3 regions of the Alicyclobacillus sp. CIJ1 genome follow, and region 1 is predicted to be linked to each of the others. Evidence: riboswitches for the same ligand, from Rfam matches in the RefSeq annotation. Region 1 holds a riboswitch; each other region holds the start of a gene.

Region 1 (5,485 bases):
TGAAGGCGTGCGGCATCCGCGTGGCCCCCACGCCGTCCGAGATGGGCTCGACGCTGTATCAGGTGCTAGAGGAGCGCGGCTTGCTCGAGCGCTGCAAGGCGTGAAGGCGTTTCGTTTGTTCCAGCCCAAAGAGTTCGCTTGGTTTCGCCAAGCGAACTCTTTTTTCGCTTACGTCATGGACGATTTGAATCAGCGCGACTTACGATGCCTAAAACGGGCTGGAGGGATCGTAGGTGGGCGACGACGAACTCGCCTTGGTGTGGTCCTTGTGTCCGGGGCTCGCGCCAAGCACGTTGCGGCGCTTGGTGCGGGCATTCGGCGGAATTCGCGCGTTTCACGAGGCGCGGATCGCGGACTGGGTTGCTTGTGGAGGTCTGGACGCAGCGCAGGCAAGTCGGCTGGACGCCTGGCGCCGCGCAGAACCGTCGGCTTATCGGATCAAGTCCCAATTGGAACACCGCGGCATTTGGGTACTCGTGCACGGGGCGGACGGTTATCCACGCCGTTTGTTAGACCTTCCGGACCCACCACTGGTATTGTTCGTTCGAGGGAGAAAGGAATGTCTCTCTCCTGAGCGAGTGGTCTTCGGAATGGTCGGGACCCGGCGGATGACCAGTTACGGCATGGAAGCGGCGCGGTGGATTGCAGGCGAGATTGCGCGGCGGGGTGCGGTGGTCGTGTCGGGACTTGCTATAGGCATCGACGCCACTGCGCACGCCGCGGCTCTTGAGGTGGGAGGCGACACCGTCAGCGTGTTGGGATGCGGGATCGACCGCTGCTATCCGCCGTCGAACCGGCGACTCTACCATCAAATCGCGTCCACCGGTACCCTCGTCAGCGAATATCCGCCCGGTACCCCCGTCCGCAAACATCACTTTCCTGAGCGCAACCGATTGATTGCGGCGTTGAGTCAAGCGGTCATCGTCGTCCAGGCCGGTGACCGAAGCGGTGCGCTCATCACGGCCCAGTGCGCGCTCGATCTGGGGCGCGACGTCTATGCCGTTCCCGGCCCCATCACGTCGCGGGCCAGTCGGGGTGTCAACCGTCTGCTTTTCGACGGGGCCATCCCGCTCGTGGATCCCCATGATCTGTTTCCGGAGCAGACGGACGTCGAGAACGGAGGACCCCAGAAGGTGCCTGCGCACCTCGAGCCCTGCTATCAGGCGCTCGCACGGCATCAGCCCATTCGCGCGGGTGAGCTCGCCGCCGTCGCCCATCTCGACCTCGGGTATGTCTTCGGCGCGCTTCTCGAGATGGAACTCGCTTCGATGGTCACGCGCCACCCAGATGGAACGTATCACATTCGGCCGAACCGAGCGCCGTCCGGCTCATAAGCCAATCAATGGAATACTCTTCGTGCGTCCCATCGTCCATCCTACATGAGGAAGGTGGGAGGACGATGAGCATGAAGGGGCGTCGCAGTGTATTCGTGGCCTTGGCTCGCATCTTCGCGGTGAGCGCATCGGCCCTCCTGAGCATGTGGGCGAACGAACCTCATTGCGCGGGCGCCACACCCGACTTGATGAATGATGCTCAGCCTGGGATGCGGAGTTTCACCGGCCCTCCGACGTCTTTGGTCTGGACAGTGGGCGATCGCGGCGAACCGATTTGGAGCTTGCACGTTGTCCTTAGTGAACTCGGCTATCTCCCGTGCAGGTATCACGCGATCCTACCGACCGAGCGCCTCTATCCTCAGGACTGGGGTCGCGTTCCAATCGGCTATTGGACGTGGAATTCGCCCAATGTCCCCATCGAACTTGAACGGACGTGGAATCCGGAGCAGTACACAGAGATCACGAAGGGCGCGGTGATGCAATTCGAGGCCGATCACGGCCTTCGTGTGGATGGGTACACCGGACCTCGTGTTCGTCGGACACTCGAACTCGCATGGGCGTTAGGTCTCACGGCAACCCATCCGTATCGGATGGTGTTGGTCGACCAATCGCTCCCTGAGCGGCTTCGCGTATGGGAAGATGGACGTGGCGTCGTCTTTGAAACGCCGTGCAGCACCGGCCTGCCGGCCACCCCGACTCAATCCGGGATTCACGCCATCTTTCTGCGAAACCGAGAACAGACGATGCAAGGAATCGGCCCAAGCGGCCGGCCTTACCGAGTGGAGCATGTGCCGTACGTGAGCTTCTTCTATGGAGAACAGGCCATCCACGGCTTCCCGCGTCAGACGTACGGCAAGCCACAGAGCGCTGGCTGCGTGGAGCTTCCGATTCGAGCGGCCAAGCACGTCTGGGAACTCACGGGATATGGCACACTGGTCGCGATTTCGCCGAACACGATGCGTGGAACCGAGTAGATCCATCGGTTAGAAGCACCTCAGATGTCAACAAGTTTGGGTTTTCTCCGGTCGTACAGGCTGATATGATGGTCGCCGTCCAAGACTTTGCCGAATCGCGCAAGGGCGCGTACGGGGGACTGAAGGCCTTTGGCCTTGGGGTGAATCGCGCCGAGGGGCGCGAAGGGGACTCGTTACCCGAACCCGACAACTAACCTCGGAGGCGTAAACGAGAGGATGGATGACATGCCGTTTCGAACTTGGATCGCAGGGTGTGCCATGGTCGCGACCGCGGCACTCAGTGTGTCGAACGCCTCTGCGGAGACCGTCACCGTAGAGCCAGGGCAGTCGCTGTGGACGATTGCGCACTCGCACGGCCTGCCTGTGCAGCTTGTGGAGGCCGCAAATCCGGACGTCAACCCGCAGAATCTGCAGATCGGCAGTTCCGTAAAGGTTCCCCATGTCGAAAACGTCACGGTCAAACGAGGAGACACGCTGTTTCTCCTTGGGAAGCGATTTGGCGTTTCGACCAGCGAAATGTTAGCCGCCAATCCCGCCGTGAATCCCTTAAATCTCCAGGTTGGATCCACGGTCCGTGTGCCGGTCGGCCTATCTCGGTCTTCGCACGTCCCTCAGGCCCATGTTGCCGCATCCACCTCCGCGACAAGCAGCGAACTCTACTGGTTGGAGCACGTCATTCACGCGGAAGCCGGAGGAGAGCCACTTCAGGCGCAGATCGCTGTCGGCGACGTCATCATGCATCGAATTCAAGCGGGTGGATACGGGAACACGGTGCAGCAGGTCGTTTTTCAAGTGAGCGACGGTCACTATCAGTTTGAAAGTGTCGCGAACGGTTATATCTATTCGCAACCCGACGCGCAGAATGTCCAGGCTGCACTCGACGTCCTGAACGGTGACGATGTCGTCCCAGGGGCGCTTGTGTTCTACAATCCTTCCGAGACGCCTTCTGGAAGCTGGGTTTGGAGTCAGCCTGTGGTTAGCAAGATTGGTCACCTCGTCTTTGCGAAGTGAGCAGCGGCACACGTTGCCCAAAAGAGCCAGGTTCGGTTCACTACCGAACTCTGGCTCTCCATTTTCTTCGGATTGCATCGCGGCCTCAGGGATTCGATGGTTCGGCCGCCAACGCTTCTTCCGCCATCTGCAGGATGCCGTCCAGCGTCTCTGCGCCCGCGATGAATCGCGCGGGGTGGCAAAACACCGCATCTTCGACGCCGCAAATGGATACAAGCTCCTCGCCTTCTTTGCCCGCCCATTCGCTCGGCAAAGGCTTGCGAGCTTCGAATGTCCCGGGACCTTTGGGCACAACCTGAAGGCGATATTGGCCGGTCTTATCCGGAAAGGCGACATAGAGCACTTCGCCAGCGGGGTCCATTTCGAGCAGAGTTTCTGTCCAGGGGCAACAGGTTGGCAAGACCAAAAGCGCAGGCTCCTTGCGAGCCGCATAAGCCGCTTTCACAATCTCCGTCGCCTGAATTCGGCTGATCTCGTGGTTCGCGTAGTTCATGAGAATCTGCGTAGCAAAGTCTAAAGCTCGCTCGAAGGCTCGGTTTTCGTCCTCCTGCGAATTCCACGGCGGATTGAAGGAACTCACGAGCTCCGAGATTCCCTTGATTCGCATGTCCCGCTCTAGGTCGATTCCATTGTCGATCGCGTCGATAGCCTGAAAGAGTTTGTCGTCGATGTTGCTGGATATCAGCGCTCGATCCTCTTCCCGCTCCACACCAAGGGATTCCAGAAATCGGTCGCCAAAATCGCGCCAGATGAGGCCGGCGGAAGCGTAGGGAATGCCGTTCGGGCGATGTACCTTTTGCACGCTGTGGTGATCGTAAGGGCCGCCGCCGACGTCGACGACGAGATCGCATTGCGCCAGCACCGATTTATTTCGGGTGCGGACGATGCGGGCGTCTGGATAAATCGCTTTGAGTATCGCGACGGCGAACACTTCATCGGCATGGAACTTTCCATGGTGCGTACCTATTTTCATAAGGATATGAACCACCTTGCCAACGGATGGACGGCGCGATCCGCCTTTGCCTTCACGTTACCATTCACGAAGTGGACAGCACAACTGGAACTTTCGCTCCATCTGTCCAGGACGAAACGGCGCGCGCACGCAAGCTGCGCAAAGTGAGGGACGGCGCGTCCACCGTTTGCAAAGGAAAGGATCCCGGTGATAATATGGTTTGAACCAAGGACAGGGTTTGCCAAGGCTGCGACGAATGGAGGATCGTGGCGTGTCAGACTATCTGGTCATCGTCGAGTCGCCTGCCAAGGCGAAGACGATTGGGAAGTATCTGGGGAGCAAGTACACAGTGAAAGCCTCCATGGGCCACGTGCGAGACTTGCCCAAGAGCCAACTCGGCGTCGACGTGGAACATGGTTTCGAACCGAAATATATTACCATCCGCGGGAAGGGCGATGTCATCAAGGCGCTCCGCGAGGCGAGTAAGAAGGCGAAAAAGGTCTATCTCGCGGCGGACCCTGATCGCGAAGGGGAAGCCATCGCTTGGCACCTGCAACATCTGCTCGATCTCAATCCTGACGATGACTGTCGTGTCGTGTTTCACGAGATCACGAAGGACGCAGTCAAACAGGCGTTTCAACATCCGAGGAAGATCAACCTGGATCTCGTCAACGCGCAACAAACGCGGCGCATTCTGGATCGTCTTGTAGGCTACAAGCTGAGTCCGTTGCTGTGGCGAAAGGTGAAAAAGGGCCTCTCTGCAGGCCGCGTGCAGTCAGTGGCGCTCAGGCTCATTGTCGACCGCGAAAACGAAATTCGAGCGTTTCAGCCTGAGGAATACTGGACTGTCGACGCCCACGGCCAAGTACACGGAAAGAAGCTCGTCGCTCGCTTTCATGGTTATGGTGAGGAAAAGACACCGCTTCCGAACGAAGAGGCCGTGCGCGAACTGTTGGCCCGTGTGGAAGGCCATTCACTGATCGTGCGTCGGGTCAGGAAATCCGAGCGGAAGCGAAATCCCGCTGCGCCGTTCACGACGAGCAGTCTCCAACAAGAGGCGGCACGAAAACTCGGGTTCCGAGCGTACAAGACCATGCAAATTGCGCAGCAGTTATACGAAGGGCTGGATGTGCCGGGCGAAGGCACGGTCGGTCTCATCACCTACATGCGAACGGATTCGACGCGCATCGCGCAGTCCGCGCAGGAAGAAGCGA
Region 2 (5,485 bases), on a different contig from region 1:
CTCTTTGGCATCTATTTTCTCAACCGGGATGTGTTCCACCTGGCGGGAGGACAGATTGTCGACACGCTGCAGCCGGTCATGGTGCCCTACAGCTTGGCCGTGGCGCTCTTGCTCTGGCGGACGGGGCTGGAGTGGCAGGCGCAGCGCGCCAAGGGGCGCATGCCACGCGCGAGCCGAGTCATCCGCTTTTTTGGCAGCGTGAGCTTCGGCATCTTTCTCATTCACCCTATCGCGCTTCGCTTCGTGGAGCTCTTGGCGGACCAGGTTCACGCCTCCCTTGCCGTACAGTACGCGATGCTGCCCGTCTGGATTGCGCTGACCTACGTGAGCTCCGGCGTCGCCGCGTACCTCATTGGAAGGATTCCGTTCGTCGGATACATCGTCGGCGAAAAGACAGGTCTGCCAAAGTCCCCGGCGCGCAAAGCTGCGTCTAGTGCGGCGGGATGACACGCCCTGGATACGCGGATTCCAAATCATGAAATCGAGGTGTTTCTCATGTCGTCTCTGCAAAACACGTTGTCGCGAGCGCTCGCCGATCCATCGCGATCCGTCCTCTGGGACGGCCGCTGGTATACGTGCGGCGAGCTCCGCGCACACGTTCAGGAGCTTCGGGCCAAGCTATCCGCCATTGGCGTGCACCCCGGGCATCGCGTGATGGTGGCGCTGCCGAACTCGTATGCGTTTGTCGTCGGTTATCTCGCATGCCTGGAACACGGCGCCATTTGCGTGCCAGCCAACAGCGAGATGCCACCAGGCGAACTCGAACGAGCGCTTGCGCGATATCGGGCAGATTACGGCATCGTTTCGCCCGCAGCTGGTGAACGGTGGAGCGAGGTGCTTCACAAGCACCGCTTCAACCGCGGGCTTTGCTTTGAGATGGATGCCGCGCAAGGCCAGGTGGTTCAAATCTGGCAACGCTCCTCGACATCTGAACCCGGGGCGCGACAAGGCACCTCGGAACAAGAGCCAGCCGTGCTCATGTTCACTTCTGGCACCACGGGTGAGCCCAAAGGCGTGCTCTTGACGCACGGACACCTGTGGGCCGCCGTGCAGAACGTCATTCGAAGCCACGCGCTCACGGCTTCGGATGTGGCCTACTGCATCCTGCCGCTTTTCCACATCAACGGCCAGGTGATCGTCCTCTTGTCGACACTCGTGTCGGGCGGGCGGATCGTCATGCGCGATAAATTCCACGCCTCCTTGTTCTGGGACGATATTGGCCACCACGGCGTGACCTGGGTCTCGTGCGTCCCGACGATTTTATCGATCGTCGCCAAACGGCCGGCGCCAAAAGAGGCGCTCGGCACGCTTCGCTTTCTGCGATCCGCCTCCGCGCCGCTCACGCCGGCGGTGGCCGCGCGAATTGAAGCGGCGTTTGGGGTTCCGGTCATCGAGGCGTACGGGATGACCGAGGCGGCGGGGCAGATCTGCACCAACCCGCTGCCGCCTGGCGTGCGCAAGCCGGGATCGGTCGGGAAGCCCGTGGGGATGTCGCTCCTCATTGTGGACGCAGAGCGCAAGCCCGTCGCCCCGTATGAGCTCGGCGAAATTGCCATCCGCGGAGACAATGTCATCCATCACTATGTGGGCATGGAGCCGGCGCCGGATTACGGCTATGGCCCGGGATGGATTTACACGGGCGATCTCGGCTACATGGATGAGGATGGCTACGTGTACATCACCGGACGCGCGAAGGAGATGATCAACCGGGCGGGCGAGAAGATCTCGCCGCGGGAAATTGAGGACGTGCTGAACGCGCACGAGGCGGTGGCGCGGTCCGCCGTGGTGGGACTTCCGGATCCGCTTTACGGGGAACGGGCCGTCGCGTGGGTGGTCCCGGAGGAGCCAGACGGCGTCGATGCGGACGCGCTGCGCGCCGATCTGGAGTCGTTCTGTGCGGCGCACCTTGCCAAGCCGAAGCGGCCGTCGCAGATCGTCATCGCGCGATCCCTGCCGGTGAACGCGACGGGAAAAGTGCAGAAGCACGTGTTGCGCAATTTGGAGCCGCGTGATAGGCTTGCTTGAACTGGGATGTGCAGCCCAGGGTGCGGAAAGACTGAAGGAGGATGGAATTGAAGAAGGAACGGTGGATTTCCGGCATCGTCGGCGCAGCCGCGGGCGCGCTAATCTTGGGTGGTGTCTGGTTTGGCACGTACGCGGCGCATGGGGGCGGCTCGGTGGTGGCGATGGTCGGCAAGACGCCCATCACGAGGCAGGAGCTCGCGCAGCAGTCGGAGGCTTACGCCGGATCGGCGATGCTGGAGGAGCTCATTGCCAATGCCTTGATTGAGCAGGCGGCAGCCAGGGAACATGTCACGGCGACGAATGCGGAAATCAATCAGCAACTGACCGCCATCGAGATGCAGAACGGCATCACGTCTGACGCGCAGCTGAATGCGCTCCTGGCGCAGAACCACATGACGAAGGCGCAATTTCTGAGCCAGATTCGCGACAACATTCTCGCGACCAAGCTCGCCGAGGCGCAGGTCCACGTGACGGACAAGCAGATTGCGTCGTACTACAAGCAGAACCAGTCGATGTTCACGGTGCCGGAGACGCGCAAGATTGCCATCATCGAGGTGAAGACGAAGGCGGATGCGGAGAAGGCTCTTGTAGAAATCCGGTCTGGGACGCCCTTTGCGTCCGTGGCGAAATCCATGTCGACCGACGCGGCCACGCGCGCGAAGGGTGGGGTGCTCGGAACCTTCACGATGGATGAGCTGAAGGCGGATCAACCCTCTATTGCCTCCGCGGCCTTCGCACTTAAGGCCGGCGGAGTGAGCGAGCCGCTCAAGGTGCAGGGCGGGTACGACATCGTGCAGTGCCAGGCCATTACGCCAGAACACGTAGAGCCGCTGTCGGCCGTTCGGTCGCAGATCATCCAGGCCATCAAGCAGCAAAATGCCGAAAGCGAGACGAAACTCGTGGCACAGCTCGCGAAGTCGGCGGACATTCGCATTCTCGATCCGTCTTATGACGCGGTGCTCACGGCCATCAAGAATCCGACATCGACCTGACGCATGGCACCGCGCTGGGTGGCCTCGCGGTGGCCGCCCGGGGCGGACGTCCAAGAATTTCCCTTCTCCTTGCGTTCCTCTCACATTTCGTGTATCGTAACGTGTACATCGCATATCGCATCGCGATACAAGCGGCAGCGCTGAATTCCTCCTTCGGAGGAAACGGGGGACCCAACTCTCGGGGTGAAACGACTTTGGTCGTGGGGCGCCTTTCCGCCCTAACCCGTCAGCTAACCTCGTAAGCGCACGGAAAGGGGACGATGCCATGTATCGCCGTTTTCTTCTCCTCGCTTTTCCCACCGGTGAGCCTCGTTGGTGTACCTCATCTGCGGATCCCCCTCGTGCGATCTCGCGGCTTTGTGTCCGCTTTTACGCAGGTGGCGCAGTCGAGATCGCCATACCTTGAGGGGGGGAAACCATGGACCTGCAAGCGACAAGGCCGGCCAATCCGGTCGAAGATGCGAAGTGGAGCCCTTTTCACCTGAAGCTCACTATCTATTCGTCGGGCGGGCCTTTTCTTGACGGGTACATCCTGAGCATCGTCGCCGTGGCGCTCACGCAGTTGACGCCTGAACTGCACCTCGACGCCATGTGGAGCGGCCTGATTGGGGCATCGGCACTTATTGGCATCTTCATCGGCGGACTGCTTGGGTACGTGACGGATCGATTTGGACGCCAGCTCATGTACACCATCGATTTCGTGTTGCTCATCGTGGCCTCGGTTTTGCAGTTCTTTGTGCACAGCGCCTGGGAACTCTTTGCCTTGCGTGTCGTGCTCGGCATCGCGGTCGGGGCGGATTATCCCATCGCAACGTCGCTTTTGACCGAGTTCGCGCCGCGCAAACACCGCGGCATGATGCTCGGTGTGACGGTCATCGCGTGGTACGTGGGCGCCACGGTCGCGTATCTAGTGGGACAGTGGCTTCTGCCCATCGGACCGGACGCATGGCGGTACATGTTGGCGTCGAGCGCGGTGCCGGGCATCGTGCTCGTGATCTTGCGGCTCGGAACCCCGGAGTCTCCGCGTTGGTTGCTGCAGCACGGTCGGGCGCGCGAAGCGCTGAAGGTGCTTCGCGACATTTACGGGCCGGGAGCCAGCCTGAAGCACATCGCGGTGCCAGATGAAAAGCGAACGCGCACCAGTTACCTGACGCTCTTCAATCGCACGTATTGGAAGCGCACGCTGTACGTCAGTGGCTTCTTCACGGCCGCGGTCGCGCCGCTCTTCGCGATGTTGACGTTCGGCCCGACGCTGCTTGACGACTACCACGTGCTCAGCGGATCGTCCGGGTACGGTTCGGCGCTCATCAGCGTGCTGTTCATCGTGGGTTGCGTGCCTGCGCTCTGGTTTTTGAACCGGCTGGGGCGCAGGGCAACGATGATTGTCTCGTTTGCCGTCATGACCGTCGGCATGTTGCTCCTTGGGCTGTTTCCGAAGGGGCCGCTCTGGGTCATCGGCGTCGGCTTTCTGCTGTACGCGCTGTTTTCCGGCGGGCCGAACATCATGGAATGGCTCGCCCCAAACGAGTTGTTTCCCACCGAGGTGCGCGGGACTGCGGTTGGCGTGACCACGTGCATCAGCAGGCTGGGAGCCGTGGCCGGCACGTATCTCTTGCCGTGGGCTTTGGCTCGTTATGGCGTGGGTCCGACCATGCTGGTGGGGGCGCTCGTGACCTTCGGCGGATTCTTGATCTGTCTCTTCCTGGCGCCGGAGACGCGCGGCCTCACCCTGAACGCGGCGAGCGTCGGAGAGGACGCCGAGATGGAGCGGACGTCGTCGTTATCCGAACGCCGCTTGCGCGTCGGCCGCTAAGCACTTGGGGATGAACGGAGAAGCCCTGGCTCCTCGTCGGGTTGCCAGGGCTTTTTCTCGTTGTGCGCTTCACAACTGGTGTTATGTCCGCACGGCTTGACTTTTCACGAGCACAGCCACCAGTTGCCAAAGGGCGCCGAGCCCGACAAGCGCGTACACGAACTGCGAGAGCCACGTGGCGCCGAAGATGGCGCCCACGAGGTTGTAGTTGGCAAATCCGATCAGGCCCCAGTTGATGCCCCCAATGACGACGAGCGCCCAGGCAATCCAGTCCACGGGGTTCCAGCGCACGGTCTCACCTCCAAACCGAATCTGTCGCTAGGGTGTTCTAGCTTTGACCCCGCTATGCAATGGGCTTTACGCAATTTGCCGTTGCCCAGTGAGGCGCTGCACGTATATACTTGTGTCTGAATCTTTATTCAGGTCTTGGCACAGGTCGGGGCGCCGCGCGTCGTGAAAGAGAGAGACGATAGGAGTGGACGGAGTGAAATCAGAGCACCTGTTAGACGTGAGGCCGAAGGTGGACGCGCATTTTCCGCGAGACGAAAAGGGCCATCTTCTCATCGGCGGCGTGAGCGCGGTGGATCTCGTGGAACAGTTCGGCACGCCGCTCATCGCGTACGACGAGGGGCTCATCCGCGATACCATCCAGGCT
Region 3 (5,485 bases), on a different contig from region 1:
CGCAGCGCGTCCTCGTGCAGACGCGCAAGGGACCTCTGCTCGGCGTCACGGGCTCGAAGCCTCCTCACATTTTGTCGGCCGACGAACGTAAAAAGGTCGTTGAACTGAAGGACGTGTTCGTGGACATCGGGGCCACGAGCAAGGAGCACGCCGAGGAAATGGGCGTGCGGCCGGGCGACGCCATCGTCCCGTACAGCCCGTTCACACAGCTTGGCAATCCCAAGATGTACGTGTCCAAGGCACTCGATAACCGACTCGGCTGCGCCACCGCGCTTTGCGTACTCAAGGAACTGCAAGGGCAGTCCCACCCGAACGTTGTGTTTGCGGGCGCCACAGCTCAGGAGGAGGTTGGCCTGCGCGGCGCGAAAACGCTCGTTCATCTGGTCGACCCCGACATCGCCATTTCCATTGATGTCGGCGTCGCCGGCGATACGCCCGGGATTGAGAGCGGGGAGCGCCAGCACCTCGGCGACGCCGGCAAGGGCCCGCTGCTCATGATCTATGATCACTCGATGATTCCAAACAATCGCTTCCGCGATTTTGTGCTGGACATCGCCGCGGCGGAAAACATCCCGGTTCAGCTCAGCAGCCTGGCGGGCGGTGGTACGGATGCCGGATCGTTCCACCTGCACGGCATCGGCGTGCCGAGCGTCAACATCGGCTTCGCGACGCGCTACATCCACAGCCACAACGGCGTCGTGCACGAGGACGACTATCTGCAGGCGATTCAGCTCGTCACGGCCATGGTCAAGGCGCTGGACAGGGATATGGTCACCGAAATTCAGGCGTGGTAAAGTGAAGAATGGACAGTCCGCGAGGCGCCGGTGACTCGGCGCCTCGCTTCTCGAGGAGGCCCCGGAATGCCCGATCTTCTGCATTTTCTGCAGGGCTTGTGGGGAAATACCGCGCTGATGGCGGCTATTTGCGCCATCGTGGTGACCCAAATTCTGAAGGTCCCCATCCATTATGTGACAACGCGAGCCTGGGATTGGAGCCGCGTCTTTGGGGCGGGGGGCATGCCGAGTTCCCACTCGGCGGGCGTGGTGGCCCTTGCCAGCGCGCTATGGTTTGTCGTCGGCCCGACGTCCCCCATTTTCGCCGTCGCCGTGGTCTTCGCCGCCATTGTCATGTACGATGCCGGCGGCATTCGGCGTCACGCCGGCGAGCACGCCGTCCTTTTGAACCGCATCGCGATGGAATTCTCCCAGCGGTCGGAGTCGGCCGTCGCAGGGCAGGCCGAAGGCGAACGCCTCAAGGAGATCCTCGGGCACGAACCGGCCGAGATCGTCGTGGGCGGCCTGATTGGCCTCGCTATCGGCATTGTGTTTGGCAGGTGGTGGTAACGTGGAGGGCGAGGGGTTTGCGCCAGCCAAGCATCTGACCTTCGATCCCGCCCTGCGCGATCCCGCGCCGCACTCGGTGCTCGTGTTTGCGAGGCTGTTCGACGGCTGCGTGTGGGTTCGCCATCACGCGCGGGGCTGGGAGCTTCCCGGGGGCAAGGTGGAACCGGGTGAGACGCCGGACGCCGCAGCGCGGCGCGAAGCGTTTGAAGAGGCGGGCGCTCTGCTCGAGAACCTCGCCTGGATTGCCCAGTACACCATTGTCCTGCGCGACGGCTCCGAGGCGAGCAAATGGGTGTATCTCGCCGACGTGCACGACGTGAAGGCTCGGCCCGCGACGTCGGAGACCACGGCGGTGCGCCTCGTGCCTTGGATTTTGGGTCTACAAGGGTTCCCTTGCACCGATCGCAGCCCGATTGTTCAGGATGACGTATTCGCGAGGCTTTTTTCCGACGTTGCCTCGCGTTTTCAAGTGAGGTGAGACGGTGTTTCTGACGAAGGATCATAAGCGGCAAATTGAGGCGTGGCTCGAAGCCCTCAGCGCTCGGGCCGCGTGGTTGGGGGAATTGGCCGAGCGAGAGGACGCGTGGGAAGAAGATCTCACGTGGCGGCTCGCCGCCGAGCGCGCGCTGTGGACCAGCGTCGAGTACGTCACCGACATCGCGTCGCTCATCATCGACGCGCTTGTGATGCGCGATCCCGGCGGCTACGCCGATATCGTCAAAGTCCTCGTCGAGGAAGAGGTCCTCGACGCTCGGTGGTTCGATGTCTTCACCGGCGTGATCGACTTCCGATCTCGCCTGCTTCGCGATCACGCCCGCATCACGCCGAAGGACGTGCGCGAGGCCGTCTCGCGCTACGCGGATCTGTTCGCTCCCTTCATGGACCAGATTCGCGAGTTTTTGCGCAACCACTAGACGTCGTCGAGATCGTCCGGGATGTACACGGTCACCCGGCAGTTGCGCTTCACCCCAAACTGCAAGGCATGTTTCCGCGACGGCATGAGCACGTCGATGTGATGGCCTCGAATGGCACCTCCCGTGTCTTCCGCGATTCGCCAGCCCACGCCCTCGATATAGAGCAGGCTGCCGTAAGGGATCACCGCCGGATCGACGGCAACGGTCCGTCCGATCACGGCGGGCCGCCCGGTGCTCGTCACTCCGAAGCCGGGATCGCCAGGGTCCTTTCCGGTGGAGAAGCGATCCAGGTTGTAGGCCGTGACGACAAACGTGTCGGTGAGCTTCCGACACCGGCGAATGTCGTAGCTGCGGCCGAACACCGTGATGGCCTCCGGCTCGGATCGCCACGACACCGACTGCGCGTGGGCGGTCGCGTGCGCCTGCTTCGCCACCGTCGTTCCGCGCGCCGGCGCGGCGCTCGAGCACCAACAAGCGGCTGCACAGACGAGTGTGAGGCACATACCTATGCATCGGGATCGGTTCATGGTTGTAAGATGTGCATAGAAGGGCAAATTATGCAACGCAAGGGGGGCTATAGAATGGATGGGCCCGGCCGAAGCGGATGGTGCCAGCGGCCGGGCGACTTTAGGGTTCAAGTGTACATTTGTCGAACAGCCGACAGGTGCCGATACCAGTACGATCCCGGCCGCACGCTGAGGAAGCCGACGCGTCCGAGCCCGCCGCCGCACTGGATCATTTCTCCATTGCCCGCGTAAATCCCGACATGCCCGCCGTCGTCGAAGATGAGCAGGTCGCCAGGCTTCAGGTCGCTGTACGGGACGCGCCAGCCTACTTCGAGGTATTGAAGGCGTGACGAGGTCGTAAAGCGATACCCGAGAGCGTGGTGATAGACGTACTCCACAAAGTTCGAGCAGTCAAATCCGTACTGACCGCGGTCTTCGTTGTGCCCCCAGATGTAGGGCGTGCCGATCTTGCTTTCGGCCACTTCCAGGACCGCCTGCGTTTTCTGTTGGTAAGACGCGTTTTCTGAAGCGAGAGGTCGAATGGACGGATCGAGATGAACCCCAGGGGGCAACGAAGTTTGCGCGAGGGCTGTGCAGCCGCCCATGGTCAGCGTTGCAAGAGTGGCGGCCGTCGCGGCAATCGCTCCAAGGGACGTTCGTTTCGGCAGCATGCTTCTCCTCCTGTAGCCTCCGAGGTTAGTTGACGGGTTCGGGTGGAAGAGTCCCCCTATGCGCACGAGGCGCAATTCACCCCTGGGCGTCAAGCCCGCTTGTCCCCCGTACCTGCGTTTCGCAGGATTCGGCGTAATCTTGGTGTGAGTGGTGCACTGAAAGCGTAACAGGAAGCGCAAGCTCATTCATTACGAGAATCATGGATCGGGCGGAGGATGAATGCCTTAAAAGGAAGAGCCACAGGTAAATTGGTTTCTTCGATACGGTTCCTTGTGGAAAGTCAAAGGGTGATCTTGGAGCTTGGGAACTTCACGGAACTCCGCGGAACATCATCAAGCGACCGACGCGAAGGGACATCGGGACACCATCCGGGGGCCAAAGCAAAGGCCCCGACTCGACATCGGGGCCGTGGAGGAACTGCACTTCACGCGTTGGAAGCCGTATTGGAACCGGTTGTCGACGATGTCGGTTGCCCGCCTGGCAGATGGGCGCCTGAAGGATGGGGGAGCGTGCCGTTGACCCAGTCCGTGATCCACGTGTCGATCCGCCCCAATATCGCCTGCGCCTCGCTCGCGGTGATCTTTCCATTGGAAACGGCTTTTTGGATGTCGGCTTGCGCCGCATTCTCGAGGTCGGAGATGAGCGTCGACGTGGAGACGCCCTGTGCCGCAGCTATCTCGGCGAGGGTTTGCCCCTTACGCAAATCGGCGATGAGCGACGAGGTCGACAGGTGCAAGTCCTGCGCGGCAGTCGCAATCAATTCTCGGCGCCACACGCCGGCTCCGCGCGGACGCATCTTGTCCCATCCAGTCGGCCACTTTCCGTTCATCCACGCTTGAATGGCGAGATCCACCTTCGATTCGATTTTCGAAGCTTGTGCGCTCGTGAGGGTTCCGTTCGCAACGTCGGCTTGAATGTCTGACTGGGCCTTGCTTTCGAGATTCGAGATAAGCGTGGACGTAGAGATGCCCGCTTGCGCGGCGAGCTGTTCCATCGTCTTGCCTTCTCGCAAGTCCTGGCGAAGAGCGGTTGGGGTGAGATGGAGTTCCTGTGCCGCTTCGCTCACAAGGTCTTGCCTCAGCGTGCGCAAGATTTGACGATCCGCGCGCATCGGCGATCCCGATTGCTCGCTGGCTGCGCGCACAGATTCGTGACCGCGGTCAACCGCTGCAAAGACCACACCGCCGCCCGCGGCGAGGGTCGACAGAACAGCGGCCGAACCAACAAGGGCCTTCCGATGCAGGAACATTGGCATCGTTGCCACCTCCGTACCGAAACTGGAATAAGCGCGGTACGGTTGTAACCTAACACACCATGCTTGAAATCCGCTTGAAGCTCGGCTCGTGCCTCAGCTCACCCACCAGGGATCCCGGACGCAGGATTGGAGCACCATCTCCAACTGCTGAGATGACACGCGGTAGGGAACGTTCTTTTTCCGCTTGTGCCGGACCATTTGGACCATGCCGTCCCCGTAGAGGTACGCGGTGAACTCATACATCCGCTTACCCTCTTTGACGCGGATAAAAATCGGATTATAGTTGAGTTCGGGGATCATCCCCCGCTCAAACAGGAAATCTGCCTGGTTAAATGCGTGAAGAAACCGGTCGCGATCACGTCCACGTAGTTCCGTTCCGTACACGTTGACCGATGTCACACGGGAGACATCAAACGTTGGATGGATGGACAGCGACGAAACGAGTCGGTTGACCCATATGCTTGGCGGTGTCAGTGCAAAGGCCAGAATGGGGAACACGACGGCGGCAGCATATACAACCCACTGCGGAATGGCTGGCAACCCGGATCTCCCCTTGTTGATGAACTCGCCTTGACGATATTATAGCGCTCGGGGCGCGGCCATTTGTATCGAAATTTCCGGGACCGGCGCTCACCTTTGTGACGTTTTGTGGAGTTGTAGAGCGCCTGGAGGAGTTGACACGCGTCTCAACGTCGATGTAAAGTATAGCTGCGTTCGGACGTGGACATATGCGGAAGTAGCTCAGGGGTAGAGCATCGCCTTGCCAAGGCGAGGGTCGCGGGTTCGAATCCCGTC

The links. A riboswitch is a leader RNA that binds a small molecule or an ion and turns the genes downstream of it on or off. The one in region 1 is predicted to bind cyclic di-AMP.
Region 2: another riboswitch for cyclic di-AMP. It lies ahead of AC27E8_RS14875 (MFS transporter); the one in region 1 lies ahead of AC27E8_RS08255 (cell wall hydrolase).
Region 3: another riboswitch for cyclic di-AMP. It lies ahead of AC27E8_RS14255 (C40 family peptidase); the one in region 1 lies ahead of AC27E8_RS08255 (cell wall hydrolase).

The regions. Positions count from the first base shown of each region.
Region 1 covers NZ_BAAJPH010000103.1:131,280-136,764, reverse strand. Annotated here, with positions in the region: gene sucD (succinate--CoA ligase subunit alpha) at 1-104, shown strand, start outside; gene dprA (DNA-processing protein DprA) at 234-1,334, shown strand; gene AC27E8_RS08260 (L,D-transpeptidase) at 1,406-2,308, shown strand; cyclic di-AMP (ydaO/yuaA leader) riboswitch at 2,387-2,528, shown strand; gene AC27E8_RS08255 (cell wall hydrolase) at 2,534-3,319, shown strand; gene AC27E8_RS08250 (MYG1 family protein) at 3,405-4,292, opposite strand; gene topA (type I DNA topoisomerase) at 4,543-5,485, shown strand, end outside.
Region 2 covers NZ_BAAJPH010000147.1:23,855-29,339, reverse strand. Annotated here, with positions in the region: gene AC27E8_RS14890 (acyltransferase) at 1-447, shown strand, start outside; gene AC27E8_RS14885 (AMP-binding protein) at 496-2,025, shown strand; gene AC27E8_RS14880 (peptidyl-prolyl cis-trans isomerase) at 2,067-3,017, shown strand; cyclic di-AMP (ydaO/yuaA leader) riboswitch at 3,146-3,278, shown strand; gene AC27E8_RS14875 (MFS transporter) at 3,436-4,830, shown strand; gene AC27E8_RS14870 (DUF378 domain-containing protein) at 4,912-5,121, opposite strand; gene lysA (diaminopimelate decarboxylase) at 5,315-5,485, shown strand, end outside.
Region 3 covers NZ_BAAJPH010000143.1:239,584-245,068, forward strand. Annotated here, with positions in the region: gene AC27E8_RS14230 (M42 family metallopeptidase) at 1-794, shown strand, start outside; gene AC27E8_RS14235 (divergent PAP2 family protein) at 861-1,343, shown strand; gene AC27E8_RS14240 (NUDIX domain-containing protein) at 1,345-1,821, shown strand; gene AC27E8_RS14245 (DUF86 domain-containing protein) at 1,826-2,257, shown strand; gene AC27E8_RS14250 (3D domain-containing protein) at 2,254-2,691, opposite strand; gene AC27E8_RS14255 (C40 family peptidase) at 2,892-3,434, opposite strand; cyclic di-AMP (ydaO/yuaA leader) riboswitch at 3,434-3,578, opposite strand; gene AC27E8_RS14260 (hypothetical protein) at 3,860-4,690, opposite strand; gene AC27E8_RS14265 (YfmQ family protein) at 4,784-5,230, opposite strand; tRNA gene AC27E8_RS14270 (tRNA-Gly) at 5,421-5,485, shown strand, end outside.